DNA from 2 places in the Bradyrhizobium sp. KZN70725 genome. Region 2 is predicted to be linked to the other one. Evidence: riboswitches for the same ligand, from Rfam matches in the RefSeq annotation. Region 2 holds a riboswitch; the other holds the start of a gene.

The links. Region 2 has a riboswitch for glycine ahead of ACZBJS_RS34100 (D-amino acid dehydrogenase). Riboswitches for the same ligand answer to the same signal wherever they lie in the genome.
Region 1: it holds a riboswitch for glycine, as region 2 does, so the genes downstream of both, gcvT (glycine cleavage system aminomethyltransferase GcvT) here and ACZBJS_RS34100 (D-amino acid dehydrogenase) in region 2, are expected to answer to the same signal.

The regions. Positions count from the first base shown of each region.
Region 1 is NZ_JBUYWT010000031.1:85,526-90,805, forward strand. Features, by position in the region: gene alaS (alanine--tRNA ligase) at 1-1,608, opposite strand, end outside; glycine riboswitch at 1,811-1,899, shown strand; gene gcvT (glycine cleavage system aminomethyltransferase GcvT) at 2,041-3,186, shown strand; gene gcvH (glycine cleavage system protein GcvH) at 3,206-3,571, shown strand; gene gcvP (aminomethyl-transferring glycine dehydrogenase) at 3,595-5,280, shown strand, end outside.
Region 2 is NZ_JBUYWT010000055.1:13,024-18,303, forward strand. Features, by position in the region: gene ACZBJS_RS34090 (ABC transporter substrate-binding protein) at 1-259, opposite strand, end outside; gene ACZBJS_RS34095 (M20/M25/M40 family metallo-hydrolase) at 525-1,655, shown strand; glycine riboswitch at 1,748-1,854, shown strand; glycine riboswitch at 1,858-1,972, shown strand; gene ACZBJS_RS34100 (D-amino acid dehydrogenase) at 2,038-3,396, shown strand; gene ACZBJS_RS34105 (ABC transporter permease) at 3,557-4,498, shown strand; gene ACZBJS_RS34110 (ABC transporter permease) at 4,502-5,280, shown strand, end outside.

The DNA.
Region 1 (5,280 bases), on a different contig from region 2:
GGTGCCGAGATGCACGAACAGATCGCCGGCCTTCTTCTGCGTGTCGGTGACGCGGAACTTGACGCCCTCGCCGGTGAGCACGCCGAGGTCGCCGACCTGGCCGCCCGACTCGCCGTAGAACGGGGTCTGGTTCAGCACGATCGCGCCGCTCTCGCCGGCCTTGAGGCTTTCGACCTCCGCGCCGTCCTTGATCAGCGCCGTCACCGCGCCTTCCGCGCTCTCGGTCTCGTAGCCGAGGAATTCGGTCGCTCCGAGCTTCTCGCGCAGCGGGAACCAGATCGCCTCGCTCGCCGCCTCGCCCGAACCTGCCCAGGAGGCACGCGCCTTCACGCGCTGCCGCTCCATCGCGTCGGTGAACGACGCCTGGTCGACGCTGATGCCGCGCGACTTCAGCGCGTCCTGCGTCAGATCGAGCGGGAAGCCGTAGGTGTCGTACAGCGTGAACGCGGTGTCGCCGTCGAACATGTCGCCCTTCTTGAGGCCGGCACTCTTCTCGTCGAGGATCGACAGGCCGCGCGCCAGCGTCTTGCGGAAGCGCGTCTCCTCCAGCCGCAGCGTCTCCTCGATCAGCTTCTCCGCACGGACCAGATCCGGATAGGCCTGGCCCATCTCGCGGACCAGCGCCCAGACCAGGCGATGCATCAGCGGCTCGCTCGCGCCCAAAAGCTGTGCATGGCGCATCGCGCGGCGCATGATCCGGCGCAGCACGTAGCCGCGGCCCTCGTTCGACGGCAGCACGCCGTCGGTGATCAGGAACGCGGACGAGCGCAGATGGTCCGCGATCACCCGATACGACCCAACGTTCTGCTCGTTCGGACCGTGCCCGAGGGTAGACGCGGCGGCATCGATCAGATTGCGGAACAGATCGGTCTCGAACACGCTCTCGACGCCCTGCAGGATGCAGGCCATGCGCTCGAGCCCCATGCCGGTGTCGATCGAGGGACGCGGCAGCGCCACGCGCTCCTCCTTCGTCACCTGCTCGTACTGCATGAACACCAGGTTCCAGAATTCGAGGAAGCGATCGCCATCCTCATCCGGGCTGCCCGGAGGGCCGCCCCAGATGTGCTCGCCGCGGTCGATGAAGATTTCGGAGCACGGTCCGCACGGGCCGGTGTCGCCCATCGCCCAGAAATTGTCCGAGGTCGGGATGCGGATGATGCGGTCGTCCGAGAAGCCCGCGATCTTCTTCCAGTAGCCGGCCGCCTCGTCGTCGGTGTGGTAGACGGTGACCAGCAGCTTGTCCTTCTTCAGCCCGAAATCCTTGGTGATCAGATTCCAGGCGAGCTCGATCGCGCGCTCCTTGAAGTAATCGCCGAACGAGAAGTTGCCGAGCATCTCGAAGAAGGTGAGATGGCGCGCGGTGTAGCCGACATTGTCGAGGTCGTTATGCTTGCCGCCGGCGCGCACGCACTTCTGCGACGTCGTGGCGCGCTGATAGCCGCGCTTCTCGACGCCGGTGAAGACGTTCTTGAACTGCACCATGCCGGCATTGGTGAACATCAAGGTCGGGTCGTTGCGCGGAACCAGCGGCGACGAGGCCACGATCTCGTGCCCGTTCTCCTTGAAGAAGTTCAGAAATGTCGACCTGATGTCGTTGACGCTGCTCATGTTCATCCAATCGGAAAAAGGGGCCGGCCAGCCGCAAAAAGGCGTCATTTTCCGGCCGAACGCTTTTAGACATTGCCAGCTGCGGTGTCCAGAAACTGTGCAGGCGGATCATGGGCTTGCCGCGGCAGCACAAAGCCCATTGGATAGTTGCTGCAGCTGCGTTGACAGTCTTGGTGGCGCCGTGTTTTCTACCTACCTATACCTAGTCACGTCGGGAGAGACCGGCCTTATCGCCGGCGCCGAAGGAGCAACCGCCCCGGAAACTCTCAGGCAAAAGGACCGCGTGACGTCTGACATCTGGAAAGAGACGCTGGGGTTCGCCCCGATGCGTCCGCCGACGGGATAATACTCTCAGGCACAGCGACAGATGGGGCTTTCTGCAGGTTTCTCAAGGGGAAATAGGTCCCCGGCGGGAACCGCGAGGGCCCTGTGATGCTTGCGCGCGAAACCTCCCCGCTGAAACAGACCCCGCTGCACGCGCTGCATCTGGCGCGCGGCGCCAAGATGGTGCCGTTCGCCGGCTATGACATGCCGGTGCAATACGCGGCCGGCGTGCTGAAGGAGCATCTGCACACCCGCAAGGAAGCCGGTCTGTTCGATGTGTCGCACATGGGCCAGCTCGTGCTGAAGGCCAAATCCGGCAAGGTCGCGGATGCCGCGCTCGCGCTGGAAAAACTGGTGCCGCAGGACATCGTCGGTATCGCGCCGGGACGGCAGCGCTACGCGCAATTCACCAACAATGACGGTGGCCTGCTCGACGACCTGATGGTGGCGAATTTCGGCGATCACCTGTTCCTGGTGGTCAACGCCGCTTGCAAGGCCGAGGACGAGGCGCATCTGCGCGCGAATCTCTCCGACGCCTGCGAGATCATCTCGCTGGCCGACCGCGCGCTGATCGCGCTGCAGGGCCCTAAAGCCGAATCGGCGCTGGCGAAACTTTGTGCAGATGTCGGTTCGATGAAATTCATGGATGCCGGTGCGCGCCGGCTCAGTGACGTCGACTGCTTCGTCTCGCGCTCCGGCTATACCGGCGAGGACGGCTTTGAGATTTCCGTGCCCGCGGACAAGGTGGAAGCCCTGGTCACCGCGCTGCTCGACAATCCCGACGTGTTGCCGATCGGGCTCGGCGCGCGCGACAGCCTGCGGCTCGAAGCCGGGCTGTGCCTCTATGGCCATGACATCGACACCACGACGACACCGGTCGAAGGCGCGCTGGAATGGTCGGTGCAGAAGGTTCGCCGCAGCGGCGGCGCCCGCGCCGGCGGCTTCCCCGGCGCCGACAAAATTCTCGCGCAATTCGCAGATGGCGCTGCGCGCCGACGGGTCGGCCTGAAGCCTGACGGCCGCGCACCGGTGCGCGAAGGCGCCGCGCTGTTCGCCGATGCCGGCTCGACCGAGCAGATCGGCAAGGTGACCTCGGGCGGCTTCGGCCCGAGCCTCAATGCGCCGGTTGCGATGGGCTACCTGCCCACGGCCCTTTCCGCCGTCGGCACCACCGTTTTCGCCGAAGTGCGCGGCCAGCGGCTGCCGCTGAAAGTCGCCGCTACGCCCTTCGTCCCCAATACCTACAAACGCTGAACGCCAAAGGATCGACCCCATGACGACGCTGTACACGTCCGACCACGAATGGCTCCGCATCGAGGGCGACGTCGCCACGATCGGGATCACCGACTATGCGCAGTCGCAGCTCGGCGACGTCGTGTTCGTCGAACTGCCCAAGGTCGGCCGCAGCCTGAAGAAGGCCGAGGCCGCCGCTGTCGTCGAATCCGTCAAGGCCGCCTCCGACGTTTACGCGCCGATCTCCGGCGAGGTGGTCGAGGTCAACGACGCGCTCGCCGCCGAGCCCGCGCTGGTCAATTCCGACGCCGGCGGCAAGGCCTGGTTCTTCAAGCTGAAGATTGCCGACAAGGGCGAGCTCGGCGGCCTGATGGACGAGGCCGCCTACGCCGCGCACACCGCCTAAAGGATCACTCCGAGGATCACGTCATGAACGCGCCCTTCAAGCCGATCAACGAAGCCGCCACCGATTTCGTCCGCCGCCACATCGGACCGTCGCCGCGCGACGTCAACGCGATGCTGGAGACGGTCGGCGCCGCGAGCCTGCAGGCGCTGATGAACGAGACGCTGCCGGCGTCGATCCGGCAGAAGGCGCCGCTCGATCTCGGCCGGGCGCTGAGCGAGACCGAGGCGCTCGCGCATATGAGCGAGCTCGCCGCGCAGAACCAGATGTTCACCTCGCTGATCGGCCAGGGCTATTCCGGCACCATCCTGCCCGCGGTGATCCAGCGCAACATTCTGGAGAACCCGGCCTGGTACACCGCCTATACGCCGTACCAGCCGGAGATCAGCCAGGGCCGGCTCGAGGCCCTGTTCAACTTCCAGACCATGATCTGCGATCTCACCGGGCTCGACGTCGCCAACGCCTCGCTGCTCGACGAAGCGACGGCAGCGGCGGAAGCGATGGCGCTCGCCGAGCGCCACTCGCAGGTCAAGGCGAAGGTGTTCTTCGTCGACAAGGAGGTGCATCCGCAGACGGTGGCGGTGATGCGCACGCGCGCCGCGCCGCTGGGCTGGGCGCTGGTGGTCGGCGATCCCCTGACCGAGCTCGACAACGCCGATGTGCTCGGCGCGCTGCTGCAATATCCGGGAACGTCGGGCGCAGTACGCGACCTCAAGCCTGCCATCGCGTCGCTGCGCGCCAAGGGCGCGCTTGCGATCGTCGCGGCGGACCTGCTGTCGCTGACGCTGCTCGCCTCGCCCGGCGAGCTCGGCGCCGACATCGCGATCGGTTCGGCGCAGCGGTTCGGCGTGCCGATGGGGTATGGCGGACCGCACGCCGCCTATATGGCGGTGCGCGACACGCTGAAGCGCTCGCTGCCCGGCCGCATCGTCGGCCTCTCGGTGGATTCGCGTGGGCAGCCCGCCTATCGCCTCGCGCTGCAGACCCGCGAGCAGCATATCCGCCGCGAGAAGGCGACCTCGAACATCTGCACCGCGCAGGTGCTGCTCGCCGTGATCGCCTCGATGTATGCGGTCTATCACGGTCCCGAGGGCCTGACCCATATCGCACGCAGCGTGCATCGCCGCGCCACCGTGCTTGCCGCCGGCCTGCGCAAGCTCGGCTTTGCGCCGACCACCGAAGCGTTCTTCGATACCGTGACCGTCGAGACAGGTAGCAAGCAGATCGAGCTCGTCACCCGCGCGCAGGCGGAGCGGATCAATCTGCGCATCGGCGCGACCACGCTCGGCATCGCGCTCGACGAGACCTCGACGCCGGAGACGGTCGAGGCGGTGTGGCGCGTGTTCGGCGGCAAGCTCAGCTATGCCGAGATCGAGGCCGGTGCGCACGAGGCGCTGCCGAAGGAGCTGCGGCGCACCAGCGCCTTCCTCAGCCATCCGGTGTTCAATACGCATCGTTCCGAGACCGAGCTGCTGCGCTACATGCGCAAGCTCAGCGATCGTGACCTCGCGCTCGACCGCGCGATGATCCCGCTCGGCTCCTGCACGATGAAGCTCAACGCCACCACCGAAATGATCCCGCTGACCTGGCCGGCGTTCAGCAATCTGCATCCGTTCGCGCCGGCGGATCAGGCCAAGGGCTATCACGCGCTGTTCAAGCGGCTGGAGCAATGGCTGTGCGACATCACCGGCTATGACGCAGTCTCGCTGCAG
Region 2 (5,280 bases):
CCATCTGCGGCTGGATCTTGAAATTGGAATCCGTCGCCAGCAGCGTGTCATAGATCATGTAGCCATGATCGCGGGTGATGTAGGCCGTGGTCATGATCGGATCGATGACGCGCAGATCCGAGTGCATCACCGCGGTGATGGTCTTGCCCGCGGCCATCGCCTGCGGCGCGAATGACAATTCCTGCGGCGCGAACGACAGCGCGAGCGCCGTCAACGCGGCCGCTAGCGTGCGGTGTTTCCAACGCGAGATAGGGAACATGCAATCTCTCCTGACGTGTAACTGGTCAAAGCCGGCTTATTCGTTATGCATGTGGTTCGTTATTTAGGCGAACTAACATGCTGTATGGCTTGTGAAATCGAGACTTGCACCAAGCGCCAAGCGCGTCAATCGGTTTCAGGTCGCATCGGACGTACACAAACGAATGAGGCCGCGCGCCAGATTTTGGCTTTACAAAATCGTCGGCTGAGATTTTCGTAACGCGCGCGCGATGCCGGCGCCGTCAGAACAACAAGAGAGAACAACGATGAACCCCGCCAATCTCCCCTTTGATTCCGAAACGATGCTGCAGGGCCTGCGCAGCTGGGTGGAATGCGAAAGCCCGACCTGGGACGCCGCCGCGGTCGAACGCATGCTCGATCTCGCCGCCCGCGAGATGGCGATCATGGGTGCGACGATCGAGCGCATCGCCGGACGCCAGGGCTTCGCGGGCTGCGTCCGCGCCCGTTTTCCCCATCCGAAACAAGGCCAGCCCGGCATCCTGATCGCCGGCCATCTGGACACCGTTCACCCCGTCGGCACCATCGAGAAGCTGAAGTGGCGGCGCGAAGGCAACAAGTGCTTCGGGCCGGGCATCTTCGACATGAAGGGCGGCAACTACCTGTCGATCGAGGCGATCAGGCAATTGGCGCGCGCCTCCTTTACGACTCCGCTGCCGATCACCGTGCTGTTCACCCCCGACGAAGAGGTCGGCACGCCGTCGACGCGCGACATCATCGAGGCGGAAGCCGCGCGCAACAAATATGTGCTGGTGCCGGAGCCCGGCCGTCCGAATAACGGCGTCGTCACCGGCCGCTATGCGATCGCGCGCTTCAACCTGGAAGCCACCGGCAAGCCCAGCCATGCCGGCGCAACGCTGTCTTCCGGCCGCTCCGCGATCCGCGAGATGGCGCGGCAGATCATCGCCATCGACGGCATGACCACCGAGGACTGCACCTTCTCGGTCGGCATCGTGCATGGCGGCCAGTGGGTCAATTGCGTCGCGACGACCTGTACCGGCGAAGCGCTCAGCATGGCCAAGCGCCAGGCCGATCTCGACCGTGGCGTCGAGCGCATGCTGGCACTGTCGGGCACCGCCAACGACGTGACCTTCAAGGTGACGCGCGGCGTCACCCGCCCGGTGTGGGAGCCCGATGCGGGCACCATGGCGCTCTATGAAAAGGCAAAAGGCCTTGCTGCAGCGATGGGTCTCGATCTGCCGCACGGCAGCGCCGGCGGCGGCTCAGACGGCAACTTCACCGGCGCGATGGGCATCCCCACGCTCGACGGCCTTGGCGTTCGCGGCGCCGATGCACATACGCTCAACGAGCACATCGAGGTCGACAGCCTCGCCGAACGCGGCCGCCTGATGGCGGCACTGCTGGCGACGCTGGACTGACATCGATTTGCACTGCACAACACGTTGGCACTGCCGGATCGAAATTTAGCCTTGTCCATTTTTGAGGCTTCGCCTACGGTCCGGCCGTCCAACGCGACGATGCGGGAGAGATCGAAGCGACAACAATCGTGTTGTTGGCTTCGGCGCCGACGGAGCAACCGCCCCGGAAACTCTCAGGCAAAAGGACTGTATCGTCAGGACGATCTGGAGAGAGACGAACATGGCCGCACATCAAGGGCCATGACGTCCACCGAAGGGGATAGTTCGCTTCTGGCCACAGCCCGATGCGGATCAAGCTCTCAGGTACCGTGACAGATGGGGCGCCGATGCCGGTTTCACCGGCGGTTCGGCGACTCTAACCCACGGGAGCCTGACAACTATCATGCCACACATCGCGATCATCGGCGCCGGCATCACCGGCGTAACGACGGCCTATGCCCTGCTTGAACGCGGCTACAAGGTGACTGTCCTCGACAGGCATCGCTACGCCGCGATGGAAACCTCGTTCGCCAATGGCGGACAACTCTCCGCCAGCAACGCCGAGGTGTGGAACAGCGCCGCGACCATCCTCAAGGGGCTGCGCTGGATGCTGAGAAGCGACGCGCCGCTGCTGATGAACCCGAAGCCGAGCTGGCACAAATATTCCTGGATCGGCGAGTTCGTAGGCCACATCACGCGCTATCGCGGCAACACCATCGAGACCACGAAGCTCGCCATCGAAGCGCGCAAGCATCTGTTCTCGATCGCAGAGCGCGAAAACATCGCCTTCGATCTCGAACGCCGCGGCATCCTGCACGTCTATCACGACAGGGCCGGCTTCGAAGCCGGCCTCAAGGTCAACACGCTGCTGCAGCAAGGCGGGCTCGACCGCCGGCCGGTGACCCCGGACGAGATCCGCGTCATCGAACCCGCGCTGCAGACAACCTGCTATGGCGGCTTCTTCACGCCGTCGGACGCGACCGGCGATATTCACAAATTCACGCGTGGGCTTGCCGACGCCTGCATCCGCCGTGGCGCGAGCTTCGTCCATGAAGCCGACGTCGACACGATCGCACACGGCGATGACGGCTTCCGCATCGGCTGGAACGAAGCTGCTTCACATGATGCTGCGGTCGCGACGCGCCAGCAGCTACAGGCGGACGGGATCGTGATTTGCGCCGGCGTGGCGAGCCGCCACTTCGCCAGCCTGCTCAACGACCGCGTCAATGTCTATCCGGTGAAGGGCTATTCGATCACGGTGCAGCTCGATGCGCCGCAAAGCCGGAATGCGGCCCCAACCGTCAGCCTGCTCGATGAAGCTGCGAAGATCGTCACCAGCCGGCTCGGCGCCGACCGCTTCCGCGTCGCCGGCACCGCCGAGTTCAACGGCTTCAACCGCGACATTCGCGCCGATCGCATTCAACCGCTGGTGGACTGGGTGCGGCATCATTTCCCGGAGATCGACACGTCGAAAGTCGTGCCATGGGCGGGCTTGCGCCCGATGATGCCGAACATGATGCCGGTGGTTCGCGCCGGACGGATTCCGGGCGTGTTCTACAATACGGGCCACGGTCATCTTGGCTGGACACTGTCGGCGGCGACGGCGCAGATGGTGGCCCAGGCGATCGACGATTGGCGCGACCTCGACACGCCGCCGATGGCGCCGACGTTCGGTGCCGGGCTCGACGTGCCCGCCGACGCGCGCAAAGCTGAAATCAATCCACCTTCCAGTGGACTGCTTCAAACTTCACCGGAGGAATAATCGCGGCCAACAGGACTGATTAGCTGCACCGCAAAATCCGCAGCACCGATGGCATGGGACTTGCTCAAGTTCTACCGTGAGTCTGCTACCATCTGTGCTACGGTCTGGTGTGCAACGGTCCCGCTGGGGACTTCATCGACCACAACCCAACGGATCAAATTTGCTCGGATATCTGCTTCGCCGCATCCTCGCCGCCATTCCCGTGATGGGCGTGGTGGCTCTGTTCGTGTTCCTGTTGCTGCGGCTGACGCCGGGCGACCCGGCCGCCATCCTCGCCGGCGACAACGCGACTCCCGAACAACTCGAACGCATTCGGACCTCGCTTGGTCTGAACGAGCCGATCTACATCCAGTTCTACACCTGGATCGCCAAGTTGCTGCACGGCGACCTCGGCGTCTCCCTGATCTCGAACAAGCCGATCCTCGAAATGATCGTCCCGCGCCTCGAGCCCTCGATCTCGGTCGCGCTGGCCACCATCATCCTCTCGATCCTGGTGGCGGTGCCGCTCGGCGTGATCGCGGCGTGGAAGCACGGCACCTGGATCGACCGCTTCGTGATGGGGCTTTCCGTGCTCGGCTTCTCGGTGCCGGTGTTCGTCATCGGCTATGTGCTGATCCAGATCTTTGCGATTGATCTGCGCTGGGTTCCGGTACAGGGCTTCAAGAGCATCTCGGCCGGCTTCGGTCCGTTCTTCCAGCGCCTCATCCTGCCGACCTGCACACTCTCCTTCATCTATGTCGCGCTGATCGCACGCATGACGCGGGCCTCGATGCTCGATGTGCTCGGCGAGGATTACGTGCGCACGGCGCGGGCCAAGGGCATCGGCGAGACCGGTGTGCTGCTGCGCCATGCGCTGCGCAACGCCGCCGTGCCGGTCATCACGGTGATCGGTTCCGGCTTCGCGCTCTTGATCTCCGGGGTCGTCGTCACCGAAAGCGTGTTCAACCTGCCCGGCATCGGCCGCCTCACCGTCGATGCGGTGCTGGCGCGCGACTATCCGGTGATCCAGGCGATGATCCTGTTGACGTCAGGTATCTACGTCGCGGTCAATCTGTTGATTGACCTCGCCTACACCCTGCTCGATCCTCGTATCCGGTACTGAGCAATGGCGATCGAAACCCTTCCCGAATCCTCGCTTCCCGTCACCCGGCCGTTCCGCGTCAAGTTCGGCTTCCTGACGTCGACGCCGATCATCGCGATTGCGACGATCAGCCTCGCCCTCATCATCCTGATGGCGATCTTCGCACCGCTGCTTGCGCCGCATGATCCTCTGCTGCTGACGCCGTCGCAGCGGCTGAAGCCGTCGAGCGCGCAATATCTGCTCGGCACCGACGCCTATGGCCGCGACCTGTTGTCGCGCATCATCTACGGCGCACGGATCTCGCTGGTGATCGGGCTCGGCGCCGCCGTCTGCTCGATCGCCATCGGCCTTCTGATCGGCCTCGTCGCCGGCTTCTTCCGCTGGGTCGATGCGGTGCTGATGCGCGTGATGGACGGCTTGATGGCGATCCCCGCCATCCTGCTCGCGATCGCCGTGGTGTCGCTGTCGGGCGCCAGCATCTGGACCGTGATGGTCGCGATCACCATCCCCGAGATCCCGCGCGTGGCGCGGCTGGTGCGCTCGGTGGTGCTGACCGCACGCGAGGAACCTTATGTCGAGGCCGCGATCTCGCTCGGCACCAGCCTGCCGAAGATCATGTGGCGGCATTTGATGCCGAACACCATCGCGCCGCTGATCGTGCAAGGCACCTATGTCTGCGCGTCCGCGATCTTGACCGAGGCGATCCTGTCGTTCCTCGGCGCCGGCATCTCGCCGGAAACGCCGACATGGGGCAACATCATGGCCGAGGGCCGCGCCTATTTCCAGGTCAAGCCGTCGCTGAT